One region of the Rahnella aceris genome, then DNA from elsewhere that is predicted to be linked to it. Evidence: predicted binding sites of a transcription regulator. Region 1 holds the regulator's gene; each other region holds the start of a gene.
What was found. Region 1 encodes PurR, which represses purine synthesis genes. Its sites were predicted from a motif close to CANGCAAACGTTTGCNTG; they were not measured.

Region 1 (4,684 bases):
GTCTCATTAATTTATTTATTGCAGATGATGTGATGCAGATTACATACCGGAGGCGGAGTTTAACGCTTTGATAACAGGCTTGTGAAACGCTAATATTTGCACTCTGCTATCAAAAATATTGAAGGCTGAATTATGTGGTCAGAATACGCCCTTGAAGTGGTAGATGCCGTGGCAAGAACAGGTAGTTTTAGTGCGGCAGCGCAAGATTTGCACCGCGTACCTTCTGCTATCAGCTATACCGTCCGTCAGCTTGAGCAGTGGCTGGCCGTGCCGTTGTTTGAACGTCGCCATCGTGACGTGGTACTGACGCCTGCGGGAAAGGTTTTTGTCGATGAAGCGCGGATTCTGACAAAAAAAATGATAGCCACGCGCCGGCAGTGTCAGCAGGTGGCGAACGGCTGGCGCGGCGAATTACGTGTGGCGGTTGACCGGATTGTAAAACCCGCACGGACACGGCGTCTGGTGCTCGATTTCTACCGCCATTTTGCGGACACCGAACTCATTATTCACTCAGAAGTGTTTAATGGTGTCTGGGATGCGCTGGTTGACGGGCGGGCAGACGTGGCGATCGGTGCTACACGCGCGATACCGGTTGGCGGGGGCTTCAGTTTTCGTGACATGGGATTTATGGACTGGCATTGCGTCGTCAGCCCGCAACATCCGCTGGCTCAGTTATCCGGCGCGCTGAATGATGATGAGTTGCGGCCTTATCCTGCACTCTGTCTGGAAGACACCTCCCGGACATTGCCTAAGCGGGATACATGGACGCTTGATAACCAGCGGCGGCTGGTCGTGCCAGACTGGACCTGTGCGCTGGAATGCCTGACCGAAGGCTTATGCGTGGGTATGATGCCGGTTCATCGCGTCACGCCGTGGATAGAACAGAAAAAGTTGCAGGTGCTGACGCTGGAAAATACGTTTCCCGACAGCCCGTGTTGCCTGACGTGGGATCAAAGCAATCCGTCACCCTCGCTGGCCTGGTTGCTGGAATATATGGGCGATACAGAAACCATGAATCAGGAATGGCTGCGTGATTAGAAAAAAACGCCTGCATCTGCAGGCGTTCGATATCTGTTAACGGCGGTAATCGCGGTACGGACCATCGGCTACGGAACGGCGTTCGACCAGTTTCGGATGCACCTCAATGGTCTGAGACTCTTCACGCTTACTGACAATTCTGTCCAGCAACATGGTAAAGGCCATTTCACCCAGACGTTCTTTCGGCTGATGCACGGTTGTCAGCGCGGGGGAGAAGTAACGGGCGTTACGCACATTGTCGTAACCGATCACGGAAATATCCTGAGGAACGCGCAGGCCCAGTTCGTCTGCGGCACAGATTGCGCCCATTGCCATCACATCGCCACCACAGAATACGGCAGTCGGGCGGTGCTTCTGCATCAGAATTTTATGCATCGCCTGATAGCCCGATTCCGGCTCGAAATCGCCCTGAACCACCCATTCGTCACGCAGCGGAATATTGGCTTCAGTCAGTGCTTTCACAAAACCCTGGAAGCGGCCACCGCCGGTATTACGTGCCAGTTGGCCCGGGATCACCCCAATATCACGATGACCGCGTTCAATCAGATAACGCCCGGCCATGTAACCCCCTTCGAAAGCATTATCAATAATGCTGTCGGTGAAGTTCTTACGCGCTTCGCCCCAGTCCATGACCACCATTGGGATCGAACGGTGCTCCTCGAGCATATTGAGCAACTCATCAGGATATTCCGCGCACATCACCAGCAAGCCATCGACGCGTTTTTGCGCCAGCATTTGCAGGTAGGCTTGTTGTTTTTCCAGATTATTATGCGAGTTACACAAAATCAGCGTATAGCCTTTGGAGAAGCAGCTGTTTTCTACGGCTTCAATCACTTCGGCAAAATAGGGCGCTTCGCTGGAGGTGGCAAGCAGACCGATCGTTTTGGTGTTATTGACCTTCAGACTGCGGGCTACAGCACTCGGCGAGTAATGTAACTCTTTGATTGCAAGGAGAACCGCTTCTTTGGTTTCTTCGGCGACGAAACGTGTTTTATTGATGACGTGCGACACGGTTGTAGTGGAAACGCCAGCGCGCTTTGCGACATCTTTAATCGTTGCCATGTAAACAATGACTCCTGAACTCACGTGTTTCAGCACGTTAGCATTATGTTAATCGTTTGCTTGCGTGGATCTCACTGCTGGCTTCTAAAAGGGCAGTGAAATCGTTGGGTGGATTCTTCAGAATGAGGCGTGAAATGCTCTCGGGTGAAATCAACCGGCACACAGGCGTGTTAACCGACAATTTTCTCTTATAATGCAGGAAAGTGGAAGTAAAATTCTCAGGGATACATTGTCATTCAGCACAAGATTTTAAATGTTAATTATGCGAAAATGCGTTGGCACACAATTAGTGTGGCTTAAAAAATGCCACAATTTGATCCGAAAGGGGGGTTTGATGGACAGCAACCTGAAATTATCGTTGATCACCACGGTATGCGCTTTGCTTATGATTATCGCTTTCAGTTTCACTGCGGTGATGAACTGATTCAGTAAGTGATCCGCCATAAAAAAGGGCGATTCCTGTTACAGGAATCGCCCTTTTCAATTTTACGCAGTGGCCGTTACCGCCGATACTCTTCCCTGCAGAAACTCTTCGTTAAATGCTATTCAATGGCTGATTAGCGAAACTTCAGACTTAACGAATTGTTTATTATCGGATCGTTTTCGGCGTCATTACCCGGCGTGCACCCACATAATGATCTTGCCAGTAATCGTCGCCGAGAGAGGTGATTTTAATGTCTTCGCCCGTTCTTGGAGACTGAATAAACTTGCCGTTCCCCACGTAAACACCAACATGGTCTGCTGCGCCGCGGTTATTGATTCTGAAGAACACCAGATCACCGCTTTCAAGTTCGCCGCGTTTAACCGGAGCCGCATCGCGCAGGTGATACATTTCATTCGCTGTGCGTGGCATTTTAATACGGATCAAATCTTTGTAGGCGTAATAGACTAAGCCGCTGCAATCAAAACCGGTATTCGGCGAGGTTCCGCCCCAGCGATACGGTTTTCCTACCTGATGCATCAGTTTGGTCATCGCCGTTTGCTGGGCATGCTGATAGCGTTTTTTATGCGTTGCACTTAGCGTAATCGGTTTGCTGTCTTCTTCGGGCTTTTTACCTTTACGGTGCCGGCCATACGCTTCTTTTTTACTGACCCTTTCCGTGCTGTTTTTCGCGAGTGAACGGGTTTTGGCGTGTTTCACTGTTTTGCTTTCGGCCCGCGTGGTCTTCAGTGTCTTTTCTTTTTTACTTTCGGCCCGGGTCGTTTTGACACTTTTCTCCGTCGTGGTCTTTCGTTTAGCCAGTTCGGTACTTTTAACTTTCTTCTTCGAATTCTTGTCCTGAATTTTTTGTTCTGTCACTGGCGCGATTTTAGTTTTTTTACTGGTTTTCGCGGCCACCGTTTTTCGCTTTCGCCGTTCTTCAGGTGCAGCCTGATTAACATGGCTTTTACGCTGATCGGCAGAAACACGTGTCTGCGGCGATGCATGTGCCATATTCAGAAATAGCTGGGTAAAGAGCAGCACAAAAAGCGTGAACAGTAAGCGCATAGCTTCGTTACCATGAGTGGTAGGTTAAACATCAGGGATGTCAGAGTATTGCCTAAAAGAACCTGACAAAAAAGCACGAATTGACTCGATTCTAGATCATATTGTGAGAAAAAGTTAATGGCTTTTTTTATGTCGAAATAACCGCCATTTTTAGTCAAAAAAATAACCACTTTTCATGGTGTTAATATTTGAGTTAAAGAATGGAATTTTGCAAATCTGGCGTTATCGGTGAACGCCAAAAATGTTATTCTCAATGAATGTTTAAAGATGTGAGCCTGAGCGCACACATTAAAGATTGTTAAACAAAATGCCAGTATTGAGAAAGACCCCACAAAAAATGGCGTTTTTATCTGATGGCTGCCATCGTTACAATAGAAGGTATTGTGATTGCGCACCGTCTCTTTATGCTGCGCGTGAAGAGTAATGATCGTGACAGCCTGTACCGGCTTGAGGAAGCAAGAAATGACCACTCCAACAATTGAAAAAATTCAGAAGCAAGTTTCTGAAAACCCGATTCTGCTGTACATGAAAGGTTCGCCGAAACTGCCAAGCTGTGGTTTCTCCGCTCAGGCTGTTCAGGCGCTTTCAGCCTGTGGCGAGCGTTTCGCTTACGTGGATATCCTGCAGAACCCGGACATCCGTGCTGAGATGCCAAAATTTGCTAACTGGCCAACGTTCCCGCAACTGTGGGTTGACGGTGAACTGGTTGGCGGCTGCGACATCGTGGTTGAGATGTTCCAGCGCGGCGAACTGCAGCAGTTGATCAAAGAAACCGCTGAGAAATACAAATCTTCTGAAGAGAGTAATACGACAGAAGACTAACGGTTTTTCGGCCGGAAAGTAAAAAGAGCGACATGATGTCGCTCTTTTTTTGTCTTCAGTTCGGTGCAAAAGTTGTTATTGCTGATTTTCTTCCGATGCTGTTTCGTCTTCGACTTCTTCGTCTGAAAGCGCCAGAGGCCAGCCGCCTAAGCGTTTCCAGCGGTTGACCAGCTCGCAGAACAACTCGGCTGTGCGCTCGGTGTCATACAACGCAGAATGTGCCTGGCTGCTGTCAAAGACGATGCCCGCGCTGATACAGGCTTTTGCCAGCAC
Region 2 (4,684 bases), 730 kb from region 1:
ATATTAAAACCCGAAACCCGCGGCTGAAAAAAGTGATTAAAGGGGCGCTACCGGTGGGCATTCTCGGCATCGGTGAACCGCTGATATTCGGTGTTACGCTGCCGCTCGGCCGCCCTTTTATTGGTGCGTGTCTGGGCGGAGCCGTCGGTGGTGCGCTAATCTGTTACTGGAAAGTCGCGACAGTTATCACGTTTGGTATTTCCGGGCTGCCACTGGCGCTGACCATTATTTCCGGCAAAGTGATGTTGTATCTGACGGGTTTAGTCATTACGGTATTGGCTGGTTTTATTTTTACCTGGTTGATGGGGTTCAACGATCCCGAGGAGTAGCGGATTGAGTACGAAGCCTGATCGGCGGGTGGTCTTTTTTGATCTTGATGGCACCCTGCACCAGCAGGATATGTTCGGTAGCTTTCTGCGGTTTTTGCTCAGGCGGATGCCGCAGAATCTGATTTTAGTCGTGCCGGTTCTGCCGCTGGTGGGAATCGGACTGTTTATTCACGGGCGCGCCGCGCGCTGGCCCATGAGCCTGTTGCTGTGGTCGATTACTTTCGGCCACGGTGAAGCGCGTCTGAAAGCACTGGAGCTGCAATTTGTCGCTGCGTTTCGCGAGAAAGTGGTGGAGTTTCCGGTGGTGCAGCGCAGGCTGCGTGAATATCTCGACAGCGAGGATACCGAAGTCTGGCTGATCACCGGGTCGCCGGAAAATCTGGTGCAGCAGGTCTATAATACGTCCCTGTTTTTGCCGCAGGTTCGTCTGGTCGGCAGCCGGATCGCCCGTGGCAAAGGCGGATGGGTGCTGCCCTTGCGTTGTCTGGGTGAAGAGAAAGTCGTGCAACTCGAAAGCCGCATTGGCTCACCGCTTAAACTTTACAGCGGATACAGCGACAGCAAACAGGACAATCCGTTGTTGTTCTTTTGTGAGCATCGTTTTCGCGTCAGTAAACAGGGCGAGTTACAGCAACTGGAATAACCGCCAGCGCAAAATTCAGATAAAATGTCTGCCGGTAAAAAATGATTGAGGTTGAAGTGGCAGACGCAGAGTTGGCAGTAATAAATGATGATGAACACTGGATGCGACATGCTATGAATCTGGCGCTGAAAGCGCAGGATGAGGGTGAAGTGCCTGTGGGGGCGGTACTGGTTTTAGACAATCAGGTGATTGGTGAAGGCTGGAACCGGTCTATCGGCCATCATGATCCGACAGCGCATGCCGAAATCATGGCATTACGTCAGGGCGGCAACGCCGTGCAAAATTATCGTCTGCTCAATGCCACATTGTACGTTACGCTGGAACCTTGTGTTATGTGCGCGGGGGCGATGATCCACAGCCGGATCCGTCGCGTGGTGTATGGTGCCGCTGATGCCAAAACCGGCGCAGCGGGCTCTTTGCTCGATGTATTGCGCCATCCGGGCATGAATCATCAGGTGGAGATTACGGCGGGTGTGCTGGCAGAAGCGTGTTCGGAACAACTGAGTGCATTTTTTCGTTTTCGCCGCAGCCAGAAAAAAGCGCTGCGACTGGCAGAGCGTGCCGCGCAGGCCGGTGATGCGGCAGATGATCAGGCCTGAGAAACAGGCCTGCCAGTCTTACGGTGCCAGCGCTTCCTGCGCATTCACCACCGGATATCCCTGACCTAACTGAGCCTGCAAGGCCGCTTTCTGTGCCTGCTGTTTTTCCTTTTCCATCAGATATCCCACCAGACTCAGCTGATAACGACGGATATTCTCCACATAGTTATATGCCTGTGTACCGCGTGCATAACCGTAAGTCGTCCGGCTAAAGAAGCGTTTCTGATTCAGCATCGGCAGACGCTGTTTCACATCTGCCCAGCTGTCCGGATTGGCTTTCTGTTGCGCCGTCAGTTTGCGGGCATCCAGCATATGGCCGTAACCCATGTTATAGGCTGCCAGCGCAAACCAGATCCGTTCATCCTGCGGAACAGATTCCGGCATTTTATCCATCAGATGCGACAGATACTGGGCACCGCCACGGATGCTTTGTTCGGCATCCGTGCGGTCGTCGACATTCAATCCGCCAGCGGTAGCGCGGGTCAGCATCATCACACCCCGTACACCGGTCGGGGATTTTGCCTGCGGATCCCAGTGGGACTCCTGATAGGCGATAGCCGCCAGTAAACGCCAGTCAATATTCCCGGCATACTTTTCGAACAGCGGCTGTAAATCCGGCAGCGTACTGTCGATGGCATTGAGGAAAGTCCGGGTATCAACGTAATCAAAATCGCCCACGTGCCCGAGATATTTCTCTTCCAGCTTTTCCAGGGTGCCGTCTTCTGAAATCTGGCTGAAAAAGTCCAGCATGGCGGCAGAAAGGCTATCGTCATCAGGTTGTTTGCGGTAGTACCAGGTCACAGGTTCGTCGTCAGTCGCATCAAAAGCCACCGCAAGACGCGGATAAACACGCTGCATCAGGGCGATGGTCACCGAATCGCCCAGCGTATAATCAAGTTTACCGTTCTCGACTTGCTGCAACAGATCGCGTGGTGACATCTTATCGGTCGTGGTCCATGCGAGGTCGGGATACTTTTTGCTGGCGGCTTCCAGTGTGGCGATATGCGCGCTGCCAGCAGACACCACCAGCGAGCCTTTGATGTCTGCGAAGCTTTTCGGGCGCACTGATCCCTGCCGGTAAACCAGTTGCTGGGAAACGGAATAGTATTCCGGGCCAGCACGGTAGTTTTTCAGCCGCTCATTGTTGTACACCAGACCGGAAGCCAGCATGTCAGTATTATCATGATCCAGATCGTCGAACATGCTCTCAATGGTGGTGTGCTGTGTCACGACCAGCTGCACGCCCAGATAATCTGCAAAGCGTTTAGCCAGTTCGTAATCGAAACCGAGATTGCCTTCCGGGGAGTTCATAAAAGTCAGTGGAGAATTGAGCGTGCTTACGCGCAATTCTCCACGGGATTTTATTTGATCCAGTTGGTCGCCTTCACCTCTGTGCCACGGGACTGCCGGCCATAAAGCCAGCGCCAGTAACAGGGCGGCGATCCCCATCAGAACATAATTAATTTTTAGTCGCGTCAAATAGTTATCTCGCTGCGGCGCTCTTGTTTTTTTACGCTATGCTGTGCAGTTAGTATGGCTATATCCCCAGTGCTGACGCATTTTGCTCAACAAAACGGCAGTCTGCAACTTTATTCATGATATCCGTAAAATATGTGGGGCTATAAATGAATATCAAGTTTCCCTGCGCAAACGGTTTCGTCGGGCGTCAGCTTTCTTTATAATAGCCCGCGTTTTCCCCCTGTTGCGCCCAAAGAAGCACTGTGGTCAGTGTCTTCGAAGACGAGAGATCTGTGATTATGGAAATACTGCGTGGTTCGCCCGCTTTGTCGGCTTTTCGCATTAACAAATTGTTGTCCCGTTGTCAGGAAGCCCGTCTTCCGGTCAGCGATATCTACGCCGAATATGTACATTTTGCCGATGTCAGCGCGCCGCTGAGTTCGGACGAACAAACCAAGTTACAACGCCTCCTGAAATACGGTCCTTCTCTCGCTGAACACGCTCCTTCTGGTCGTTTACTGCTGGTTACCCCGCGCCCTGGCACCATTTCTCCGTGGTCTTCCAAAGCTACCGATATTGCACACAATTGCGGCTTGTCGCAGGTTGTGCGTCTGGAACGCGGTCTGGCATTTTATGTACAGGCGCCGCAACTGACCGAACCACAGTGGAATGAACTGGGCGCATTACTGCATGACCGCATGATGGAAACTGTCTTTGGTCATCTGGAAGACGCCAGCGCGCTGTTTGCGCAGCATCAGCCGGCCCCGGTGCAGCATGTGGATATCCTGGGCGTTGGCCGTGGCGCTCTGGAAGCCGCCAACACCAAATTAGGTCTGGCACTGGCTCAGGACGAAATTGATTATCTGATGGATGCCTTTACGTCGTTGGGGCGCAACCCGACGGACATCGAACTGTATATGTTCGCACAGGCAAACTCAGAACACTGCCGTCACAAAATCTTCAACGCAGACTGGATTATCGACGGCGAAACGCAGCCGAAATCCCTGTTTAAGATGATCAAGAACACGTTCGAACACACTCCCGATCACGTGCTGTCCGCGTATAAAGATAACGCCGCCGTGATGGAAGGTTCGCAGGTCGGTCGCTTCTACGCCGATGCGAAAGACGGTCTGTACGATTTCCATCAGGAGCAGGCGCATATCCTGATGAAGGTCGAAACCCATAACCACCCGACGGCGATCTCTCCGTGGCCAGGTGCGGCCACAGGTTCCGGCGGTGAAATCCGTGACGAAGGTGCAACCGGTCGCGGCGCGAAACCGAAAGCCGGTCTGGTCGGTTTCTCCGTGTCAAACCTGCGTATTCCTGGTTTTGAACAGCCGTGGGAAGAAGATTTTGGTAAGCCGGATCGTATCGTTACCGCGCTGGATATCATGACCGATGGCCCGCTGGGCGGCGCAGCATTTAACAACGAATTCGGTCGTCCGGCGTTGCTGGGCTACTTCCGTACTTACGAAGAAAACGTCAATAGTCACAACGGCCCTGAACTGCGCGGTTATCACAAACCGATCATGCTGGCGGGCGGTATCGGCAACATCCGTGCCGATCACGTGCAGAAAGGTGAAATCACGGTTGGCGCGAAACTGATTGTACTTGGCGGCCCGGCGATGAATATCGGTCTGGGTGGCGGCGCGGCG
Region 3 (4,684 bases), 560 kb from region 1:
AACAGCGCCGGTTCACTCAGCCAGTCGTCGGCATCAATGGAGAAAATTTCTGATGTGCCGCCCGTCTGTCCTGCTACAGGCAAATGCTCGTCAAACAACAATAACTGACTGATAAACGGCTCAAGCGTGTCGGATGATGACCAGCGGATCGGGGAATTCAGACGCAGGTCATGCCACCGCGGCAGGGATGCACAGAATTTAAGTAAGAACCCGCGTCCGGTGCCTTCATATCCCTGAACCGTAGTGGTCAGTAACACACGCGGAAAAGCCGCGATAATTTCCGAAAGCATCGGCGTCGGAATTGCTGCCGCTTCGTCGATAATCAGCCAGTCAATGTCCGTTACCGCACCTTCGCGGCATAATGAAAGCAACGCATCTGGTGCGATAAAGCGGGCAGACTCTGTTTGATGATTGAGAATCTGGCTGGCTGAGGCTTTCGCCGGTGCGGTCACCCAGCAAGTACCCGGCCACTGTCTGGCAAGCATTCCCGCCAGCGTCGATTTTCCACGGCCACGGGCAGCCGTCAGCACCCATACGCCGGACTGAGCCTGCATCAGTTGTTGTAAAATCTGCGATTGTTCAGCGGTGGGCTGACCGTCGGGTGGCAGCCAGTCGGGTGCTGCTGGCAGCGGGGGGATATCAAAAGGCTGATCCTGCCGGCAAACCGTAATGTTGCGATCTTGTTCGAGTAAAGACTGGAAACGGCGGATGAAACGCGGCGTCGGGATCGCCTGCGGGTATTCGCTCCAGCGCAGGCTGTCCGCGTCCGGCGTGTCAGGCCAGGCGTTCCATTCCGGTATTAGCAGAATCAGCCAGCTTCCGGCTTTCAATGTGCCGGAAAATACCGCCAGCGCCTCGGTATTGAGGCCATAACGCGCATCAAACACACCGTGAAAAATGTCCTGTCCGAGCAGCGTCTGCGCCGCTGAAGGCGGGCAGGATGTGACGCCATCAGGCGGTGAATCACTCAGCCACAGCCAGTCACCGGCACTTTGGGCAGAGAACAGGACAGCCTGTTGTTCACACCACTGCGTCCCGCCACTGAACACCAGCAAACGCCGGACACCCAGCCGCTGCATCTGCTGCTGTAGCAACGTCGCAGACATGTCAGGTTTTCCCGACAATCATCGATAACAGACCGGCAGCAATCAGCGGCCCGACCGGTACGCCTTTAAACAACGCCACGCCCAGCACGGTGCCGACTAACAGGCCAGCCACCAGATGCGGCTGCGTGCCCATCAGCGTCAGGCCACGTCCGCCAAGCCACGACACCAGCACACCCACCAGAATGGCGACAATAGATTTCCAGTGGAGGAAAGAATGCACCATGGTGCTGGCGCTGATTTTTCCGCTGGCAATCGGCGCCATCACGCCAATGGTCAGAATAATAATGCCGATAGTCAGGCCGTATTTTTCTATCCACGGAAAAAAACTGTTCAGTGGCGTAATACGCACCGTGAGGAGGAAGAACATTGCGATGGTGACGGCGCTGTTGTGGCTGATAATGCCCAGACCGGCGAAAACAAGTAAGATCAATAGGGTTGGATCGAGAAAAGCCATGGCATTCCCAGCGGTTCAACATGAAAATGAAAGAGAGGCCCGGGGAGCCTCTCTGGATCGGTCATTGATTATTGAACAGTTTTTAGCAGCAGACCAGCGCTTCCTGCCACTTAATCAGCGGCTGGCAAAGGTATTACACTGGTCCGGATTACCGGTATCAAAGCCGCGTTTGAACCAGGTATAACGCTGCTGGGAAGTACCGTGAGTGAAGCTGTCCGGCACCACGCGCCCCTGACTTTGCTGTTGCAACCGGTCATCGCCGATGGCCTGCGCGGCATCCAGCGCTTCTTTCAGATCGCCCTCTTCGAGAACATTTTGCTGCTGCATCGCGTGCCCCCAGACACCGGCGTAACAGTCAGCCTGTAATTCCATTTTCACCGACAACTGATTTACCACAGTCTGCGACGCGCCCTGCTGCATCTCGCGAACCTTGCGTTCGGTGCCCAGCAAATTCTGCACATGGTGGCCGACTTCGTGCGCCACCACATAGCCCTGCGCAAAATCACCGCCCGCGCCGAGTTTGTTCTGCAATTCCTGATAGAACGACAGATCGATATACACCGTGCTGTCCGCCGGACAATAGAACGGCCCCATCACTGACTGGCCGGTGCCACAACCTGTGCGGGTCGCGCCGCGATACATCACCAGTTTGGGTTCACGATAAGTCATGCCCTGCCGCTGGAAAATCTCTTTCCAGGTGTCTTCCGTCGAAGCGAGGATCACCGAGGTGAATTTTGCCTGCTCGTCATCTTTCGGGCTGATGGATTGTGACTGTGTTTGCTGCATGCCGCCGGACTGACCGCCGTCAATCAGCGGAGTGAGGTCGATACCGTAATACCCGGCCACCAGCACCACGATGATGATCACGATACCGCTTTTGCCACGGATCGGCAGGCGCATTCCTCCGCCGCCTAAACCGCCGCCGTTAGATCCCTGTCCGCGTCTGTCTTCTACATTGTCGCTTTCGCGACGCCCTTGCCAACGCATAGATACCTCCAACCTGTTTTTTTAAGACTAGCCAGCACACGCAGTTAATACCATCTGCGAAAGGACGTAAGTTTAGTGGCGGAGGAATTAAATGAAAGGAATCAGTGTTAAAACAAGAAAATTAAATGCAGGAAAGAGAACGGGTGACGGAGGCCATCACCCGTTTAGTGCATACCGCGTAAACGATTGCGTAGTCTGGCTAAAAAAATAACGTGCAGCTTAGTCCAGTTTCACACCGATACGGTGAGCGACTTCTTCGTAAGCTTCGATCAGGCCACCCAGGCTCTGGCGGTAACGGTCTTTGTCCATTTTGTTCAGGGTTTCTTTATCCCACAGGCGGCTGCCGTCAGGAGAGAACTCATCACCGAGCACCACTTCCCCGTTGAACAGACCGAATTCCAGTTTGAAGTCGACCAGGATCAGACCGGCATCATCAAACAGTTTGCTCAGCACGTCGTTGGCTTTGTAGCTCAGCTCTTTCATGCGCGCGAGGTTTTCTTCGTTCACCCAGCCAAACGTCTTGCAATACGATTCGTTGATCATCGGGTCGTGCATGGCGTCATTTTTGAGGAACAAATCGAACAACGGTGGGTTCAGTTCCAGACCTTCTTCAATGCCCAGACGTTTTACCAGCGAACCAGCAGCACGGTTACGGATCACGCATTCAACCGGGACCATATCCAGTTTTTTCACCAGCACTTCGGTGTCAGACAGCAGGCGTTCCATTTGAGTAGGAATACCGGCTTCTTCCAGCTTAGCCATGATGAAATGGTTAAATTTGTTGTTAACCATGCCTTTACGGTCGAACTGCTCAATACGCTGACCATCCAGTGCTGACGTATCGTTACGGAACTCCAGTACCAGAAGGTCCGGGTTTTCGGTGGTGTAGACGGTTTTCGCCTTGCCGCGATACAACTCAGCTAACTTTTGCATCTTTACTTACTCCAGTGGAAAAAACAGATGTAAAAAGGGGCCGGAGCCCCTTGGTATTATTTTGCGCTACTCTGGCTAAACGCGGCCTGCATGACCGCCACCATCGCATCGTTCTGCGACTGGCTGAGAGCATGTCCTTTCGGATCAAGGAACTGCAAACTACTACGGTTGTCGAGGTCGCCAACCTGAAGTTTGTAATCACCGGAAGTCAGCCCCGGATCTTTCGCACCCAGTGTCTGCCACGCATCGTCATTCAGCGGTTTGTAGGTCACAGACAATGTGCCTTGCGGACGGCTGCTGTCGGTCACTTTCATGCCGACTTTTGTCAGGGCATTTGGCAGGCGATCCCACACAACACCGTAGCTCTCACGAACAATCAGCACCGGCAGGCCGGTATCATCTGCACCGCTCTGAACATCAATCTCACCAACACGACGGTTGTCGAGGCGTGCCTGAGTATCCTGCTGCACTTTATCCAGGTTCGCCGTGATGGCGTTCATCATCTGGCTGTTGTAACGCTGGATTTCAGCAGAAGAGGTCACAGGTTTATCCTGTTGTTTCAGCTCAAGCGTTTTCACCGTCAGCGCTAACTGGTAACTCTGCTGTTTCACGCTGATCTGATAACGCCCCTGATACTGGAAGTCTTCATCCGCACGATTCCAGTCAACGAAATCGGTGGTCAGTGTCTGGTTAGCATCATCACGGTTGGCAATTTTGAAATTATTTTGCTCAACCGCTTTCACGACGTTATTCCACAGATCACGGTTCTGCGCGGTATTTTCCAGCAACACGGTGCTGCTGTTGCCAGAGAATTGCGTCTGGGAACCGCTCAGCAGCGCCAGTGGCTGGGATGGTGGACGGATGTCGAGTTGTTTGCCCACGGCGCCCTGCATTGATCCTGCCTGTACTTCATACGTTCCGTTCTGCACGGGAAGAATCATCCCGACCGGCGCTTTCAGCTCATGCAGACCTGACGCATCCAGGTAGGCTTCATCGCCACTTACCTGGCGTTTGTAACGTTGATCGCTTGAACAGGCGGCCAGCAGCATGATCAGGGAAACCCCGACCACTTTCGCTACGGCCGTTTTCTGCAATCGGGTCATCTGGAAACTGTTCTTGTCAAATAAAGAGGCCATCAAATCTTCCTAAGAGTTACAGCAAACCGGCGCTTTTTAATGCTTCTTCCACGACCGGACGGGCAGCA
Region 4 (4,684 bases), 160 kb from region 1:
TCATCAGGTTTTCGGCGCGATCCTTTTCCGATGCCGCGAGCCGTTCTGCCTGCTGCATATCCTCAGTCGGATCTTCGCAGCGCGGCAGCGTTCCCTTAATCGGGCGGGTCTGTATCTCAGCGTCTTTCAGCCAGATGAAACGCTCGGGTGAAAGACAGACAACGGCATTTTCCGGCAGACGCAGAAACGCGGAGAAAGGGGCGCGGTTAGCCTGATTGAGGCGCAGGAAAGCCTGCCATTCATCGCCGCTGTATTCCGTCGAAAACCGCTGCGCCAGATTGATCTGATAGCAATCACCACTGTGAATATATTCCTGAATCTTACGGAATTTCTCACCGTATTCTTCGCGGCTCATATTTGCCCGCCACGGCGCATGTAAACAGAAAGGCGCAGGAGAAGGAACAGGTTGGTACTGGGCCAGCCAGCGTAAACGTTCAGAAACGTCACCATGGCAAATCAGCGTCAGGCGCTGTAAATGGTGATCGGCAATCAGCGCCCAGTCATAAATCCCTACCGCCATATCCGGCAGGTCAATATCCCGTTCTGCAGTTTCAGGCAATGTTTCTATCCTGCGCCCCAGGTCATAACCGAACAAACCCAGTGCGCCGCCCAGAAAAGGAAAATCCGCTGAACTTTCTGCCCGTAAACCGGCCACTGCCATTTGCTCTTCCAGTAAAGCAAACGGATCTTCAGTCCGGGTTTCGGCCATGCCGTTGTGCTCAATCTGCGTTAGCTTGCCACGTGTGGTCAGCGTGATCAGCGGATCGGCCACCAGAATATCGAAACGATTATGCTGGTGCTGTGCCGAACCTGAATGCAGTAACATCGCCCACGGCAAAGCAGAAAGCGGCGCGAACCGTTCAGTTATTGCATCGGGCTGATAAGGTAATGAATGGAAAACAACGGGTTGGGCGAATGGCATGACGGGTATGAGTTTCTCTGGCGCAGTGACTATTTTTCAGGATCCTAACACAGATCGGGCTGCCTGAAAGCAGCGCAGGCGATTTGCGTGAATAAGGCGTATACTGTGCAACCCCGCACTGCGCGGGCTTTTTATTATCACCCGTACAACAGGACACTCCCATGCTGACAGGTATGCCTTCATTATCACATCACGAACAAGAACAGGCCGCCGATCGTATCCGCCAGTTAATGGAAAACGGCATGAGCAGCGGCGAAGCCATTGCGACCGTTGCAGAAGAAATCCGCGAAACGCATAAAGGTGACCGTGTGACCGTCATTTTTGATGACGAAGACGACGAATAAAACGTTGCTCCGCAGTTTCCCTTTGCTGCAAAGAAAAACCGGACTCTTTTCAGGCGTCCGGTTTTTTTTCATCTCAGCGTCAGGAATGGATTAGCCTTTAACCACCACTGCAGCCGCTGCCTGTTTGGCCTGTTCCACGGCGTCTTCAACGTTGTCCGCCGTCGCCAGCGCTACGCCAAGGCGGCGCTTACCACTGATTTCCGGCTTACCGAACAGACGGATCTGGTTGTAACCGGTCAGTGCGTTTTCCAGGCCGGTAAACGTCACGTTGCTGCTGGTCAGTTCCGGCAGGATTACGGCAGAAGCGGAAGGGCCGAACTGGCGGATATTGCCCACCGGCAGACCGAGGAATGCGCGCACATGCAGGGCGAACTCTGATAAATCCTGAGAAATCAGCGTTACCATCCCGGTGTCGTGCGGGCGAGGTGACACTTCGCTGAAGATCACTTCATCACCACAAACAAACAGTTCAACGCCAAACAGACCTTTACCGCCCAACGCTTTCACCACTTTCTCTGCGATGTCTTTGGCGCGCTGCAATGCAAGGTCTGTCATCTGCTGTGGCTGCCAGGATTCGCGGTAATCACCGTCTTCCTGACGGTGTCCGATTGGCGCACAGAAATGAATGCCATCAACGGCGCTGATCGTCAGCAGGGTGATTTCAAAATCAAACTTCACCAGACCTTCAACGATGACACGTCCGCCGCCAGCACGGCCACCTTGCTGGGCATAATCCCATGCCGCCTGTAACTGATCGGCACTGCGGATCAGGCTCTGACCTTTACCGGAAGAGCTCATCACCGGTTTGATAATGCACGGATAGCCGATGGCGTCGATCGCCTCACGGAAAGCCGCTTCATCATCGGCAAACTGATAAGTGGAAGTTGGCAGCTTCAGCGTTTCGGCAGCCAGACGACGGATGCCTTCGCGGTTCATGGTCAGGCGTGTCGCTTCAGCACAAGGCACGACGTTGTGACCCTGTTTTTCCAGCTCGACCAGCATGCTGGTGGCAATCGCTTCGATTTCCGGCACGATAAAATCAGGGTGTTCGCTTTCGATAACCTGTTTCAGTGCATCGCCATCCAGCATGTTAATGACATGGCTGCGATGGGCGACCTGCATCGCGGGTGCATCGGCATAGCGATCAACGGCGATCACTTCCAGACCCAGTCGCTGGCATTCAATCGCCACTTCTTTGCCCAGTTCGCCGGAGCCTAATAACATGACGCGGGTGGCGCCAGTGCGCAGTGCAGTACCAATGGTTAACATAGCTTCGTACCCAGATCTGTGTGAAGGAAAATAGGAATTTCGGCGCGCAGTATATCTGAAATTATTGTCGACGAAAACGATTGCGCAGTGCTGTTGATAAATTTAAGCGGGAATAAAAGCAGGATTTTTTCAGCCTGTTTTCTGCCGTTTAAGGCAGTCTGCGGGCGTCTCTGTTATCATTTACTCAAACCATGGCGTCAGGCTTCCTGCCGCTGTCCCGATTTTTGCCTCACATAAAGAGTTATCGCCCTTGAGCACGCATTCCTTTTCTGCCCTGACATTACCCGTTGAGCAACTTTCTAACCTGAATGAACTGGGTTACACCGAAATGACCCCGATTCAGGAAGCGTCGTTGCCTGCCATCCTGCTGGGTCAGGACGTCCGCGCCAAAGCCAAAACCGGCAGCGGTAAAACAGCCGCTTTCGGTATCGGTTTACTGAACAGCATTACCGTTTCACAGTTCGTCGCTCAGGCGCTGGTATTGTGTCCGACCCGCGAACTGGCCGATCAGGTCAGCAAAGAATTACGCCGTCTGGCGCGTTTTACCCAAAACATCAAAATTCTGACCCTGTGCGGTGGCCAGGCAATCGGACCACAGCTTGAATCGCTGGTCCATCCGCCGCACATTGTGGTGGGTACGCCGGGCCGTATTCAGGAGCATTTGCGTAAAGGCACGCTGAAACTGGACGAACTGAAAGTACTGGTGCTGGATGAAGCGGACCGCATGCTGGATATGGGCTTTAGCGAAGATATCGAAGATGTCGTCAGTTATACGCCGCAGGATCGCCAGACGCTGCTGTTCTCCGCGACGTATCCGGACGGCATTGAGCGCATCAGTTCTAAATTTCAGCGTCAGCCGCTGAAGGTAGAAATCGAAGGCGAAGATGACATTGCTGATATCAGGCAGATTTTCATCGAAGCCGACAAACATCAGCGTTTATCGCTGCTGGCCGCGGTGCTGTATCAGTATCAGCCGACTTCCTGTGTGGTGTTCTGTAACACCAAACGTGACTGTCAGGATGTTTGTGATGACCTGAAGGCGAAAGGCATCAGTGCGCTGGCGCTGAACGGCGACCTCGAGCAGCGTGACCGCGACCGCGTACTGGTGCGTTTCTCCAACGGCAGTTGCCGCGTACTGGTGGCGACAGATGTTGCGGCACGCGGGCTGGACATTAAACAGCTCGGCCTGGTCATTAATTACGAGCTGTCTTTCGACCCGGAAGTTCACGTTCACCGCGTGGGCCGTACCGGTCGTGCGGGCACCAGTGGCCTGGCCGTCAGTCTCGTGACACCGCAGGAAATGCCGCGTGTAACGGCGCTGGAAGATTACACCCGCCAGCGGTTTACCTGGCAGCCCGCAGCGCAGGCACTGGCCGCCGCCCCGGTAGCGCTTGATCCTGAAATGGCAACGTTGTGCATCGATGGCGGCCGTAAAGCCAAAATCCGTCCCGGCGATATTCTGGGCGCGCTGACCGGTGACGCCGGGCTGACCGCAGCTGAAGTCGGTAAAATCGATATGTTCCCGGTTCATGCTTATGTGGCGATTCGTCAGAAGAGCGCTAAGAAAGCGCTGCAACGTTTGCAGGAAGGGAAAATTAAAGGCAAGAATTGCAAAGCCATTATCTTGCGTTAACCGGGTTTCTTATCGCTTTGCATTGGTCGTCTTGTTGTTAATGTTGTGTTATTGCCTTGTTGAGGATTATATTATCTAACGCAAGCGATGACCTTGCCTTATGTAGGGATATTGTCCGGCAAGGTCAACTGAATGAACGACAAAGACTGGGAAGACGAACGATGAAAAAGATAATCTTGGGCGTTGTGATGGCCGTTGCAGGAATGAGCGGTCTGAGCCAGGTTGCACAGGCCGATGAGCCTGAAGTGAGAACGGCAACGGTAACACCCTGTTCCACGGCCACAAAAGATGAAGTGGCAGCACTGGTTAAACGTGATTTCCTGCAAAACCGTATTCCGCGCTGGGATGCAGATAAAAAAGTGCTCGGCACTTCTACACCGGTGGCCTGGGTGGTGACTGACAGCATCAGCGGCAATAACGCCAGATGGAATATCCCGCTAAAAGTGCGCGGTGATCACACTGATAAAACCTATCAGGTGACCCTCAACTGCCAGATCGGCGAAATCAGCTACAGCA

Region 2: purL (phosphoribosylformylglycinamidine synthase) is a predicted target of PurR. The motif match lies at 3,215-3,232, and genes of this name have one in related genera.
Region 3: ypfJ (KPN_02809 family neutral zinc metallopeptidase) is a predicted target of PurR. The motif match lies at 2,723-2,740, and genes of this name have one in related genera.
Region 4: purT (formate-dependent phosphoribosylglycinamide formyltransferase) is a predicted target of PurR. The motif match lies at 2,605-2,622, and genes of this name have one in related genera.

The regions. Positions count from the first base shown of each region.
Region 1 is NZ_JAADJV010000001.1:1,891,204-1,895,887, reverse strand. It holds gene punR (DNA-binding transcriptional activator PunR) at 133-1,038, shown strand; gene purR (HTH-type transcriptional repressor PurR) at 1,075-2,100, opposite strand; gene cydH (cytochrome bd-I oxidase subunit CydH) at 2,354-2,524, shown strand; gene GW591_RS08545 (C40 family peptidase) at 2,690-3,589, opposite strand; gene GW591_RS24190 (hypothetical protein) at 3,943-4,071, shown strand; gene GW591_RS08540 (Grx4 family monothiol glutaredoxin) at 4,052-4,411, shown strand; gene rnt (ribonuclease T) at 4,487-4,684, opposite strand, start outside.
Region 2 is NZ_JAADJV010000001.1:2,625,737-2,630,420, reverse strand. It holds gene GW591_RS12010 (PTS transporter subunit EIIC) at 1-329, shown strand, start outside; gene yfhb (phosphatidylglycerophosphatase C) at 334-972, shown strand; gene tadA (tRNA adenosine(34) deaminase TadA) at 1,014-1,571, shown strand; gene mltF (membrane-bound lytic murein transglycosylase MltF) at 1,590-3,050, opposite strand; gene purL (phosphoribosylformylglycinamidine synthase) at 3,326-4,684, shown strand, end outside.
Region 3 is NZ_JAADJV010000001.1:2,447,923-2,452,606, forward strand. It holds gene GW591_RS11195 (tRNA(Met) cytidine acetyltransferase TmcA) at 1-1,106, opposite strand, end outside; gene GW591_RS11200 (DUF441 domain-containing protein) at 1,108-1,560, opposite strand; gene ypfJ (KPN_02809 family neutral zinc metallopeptidase) at 1,675-2,547, opposite strand; gene purC (phosphoribosylaminoimidazolesuccinocarboxamide synthase) at 2,767-3,480, opposite strand; gene bamC (outer membrane protein assembly factor BamC) at 3,537-4,616, opposite strand; gene dapA (4-hydroxy-tetrahydrodipicolinate synthase) at 4,633-4,684, opposite strand, start outside.
Region 4 is NZ_JAADJV010000001.1:2,047,200-2,051,883, reverse strand. It holds gene pabB (aminodeoxychorismate synthase component 1) at 1-922, opposite strand, end outside; gene GW591_RS09260 (YoaH family protein) at 1,084-1,266, shown strand; gene purT (formate-dependent phosphoribosylglycinamide formyltransferase) at 1,357-2,535, opposite strand; gene dbpA (ATP-dependent RNA helicase DbpA) at 2,786-4,168, shown strand; gene yebF (protein YebF) at 4,330-4,684, shown strand, end outside.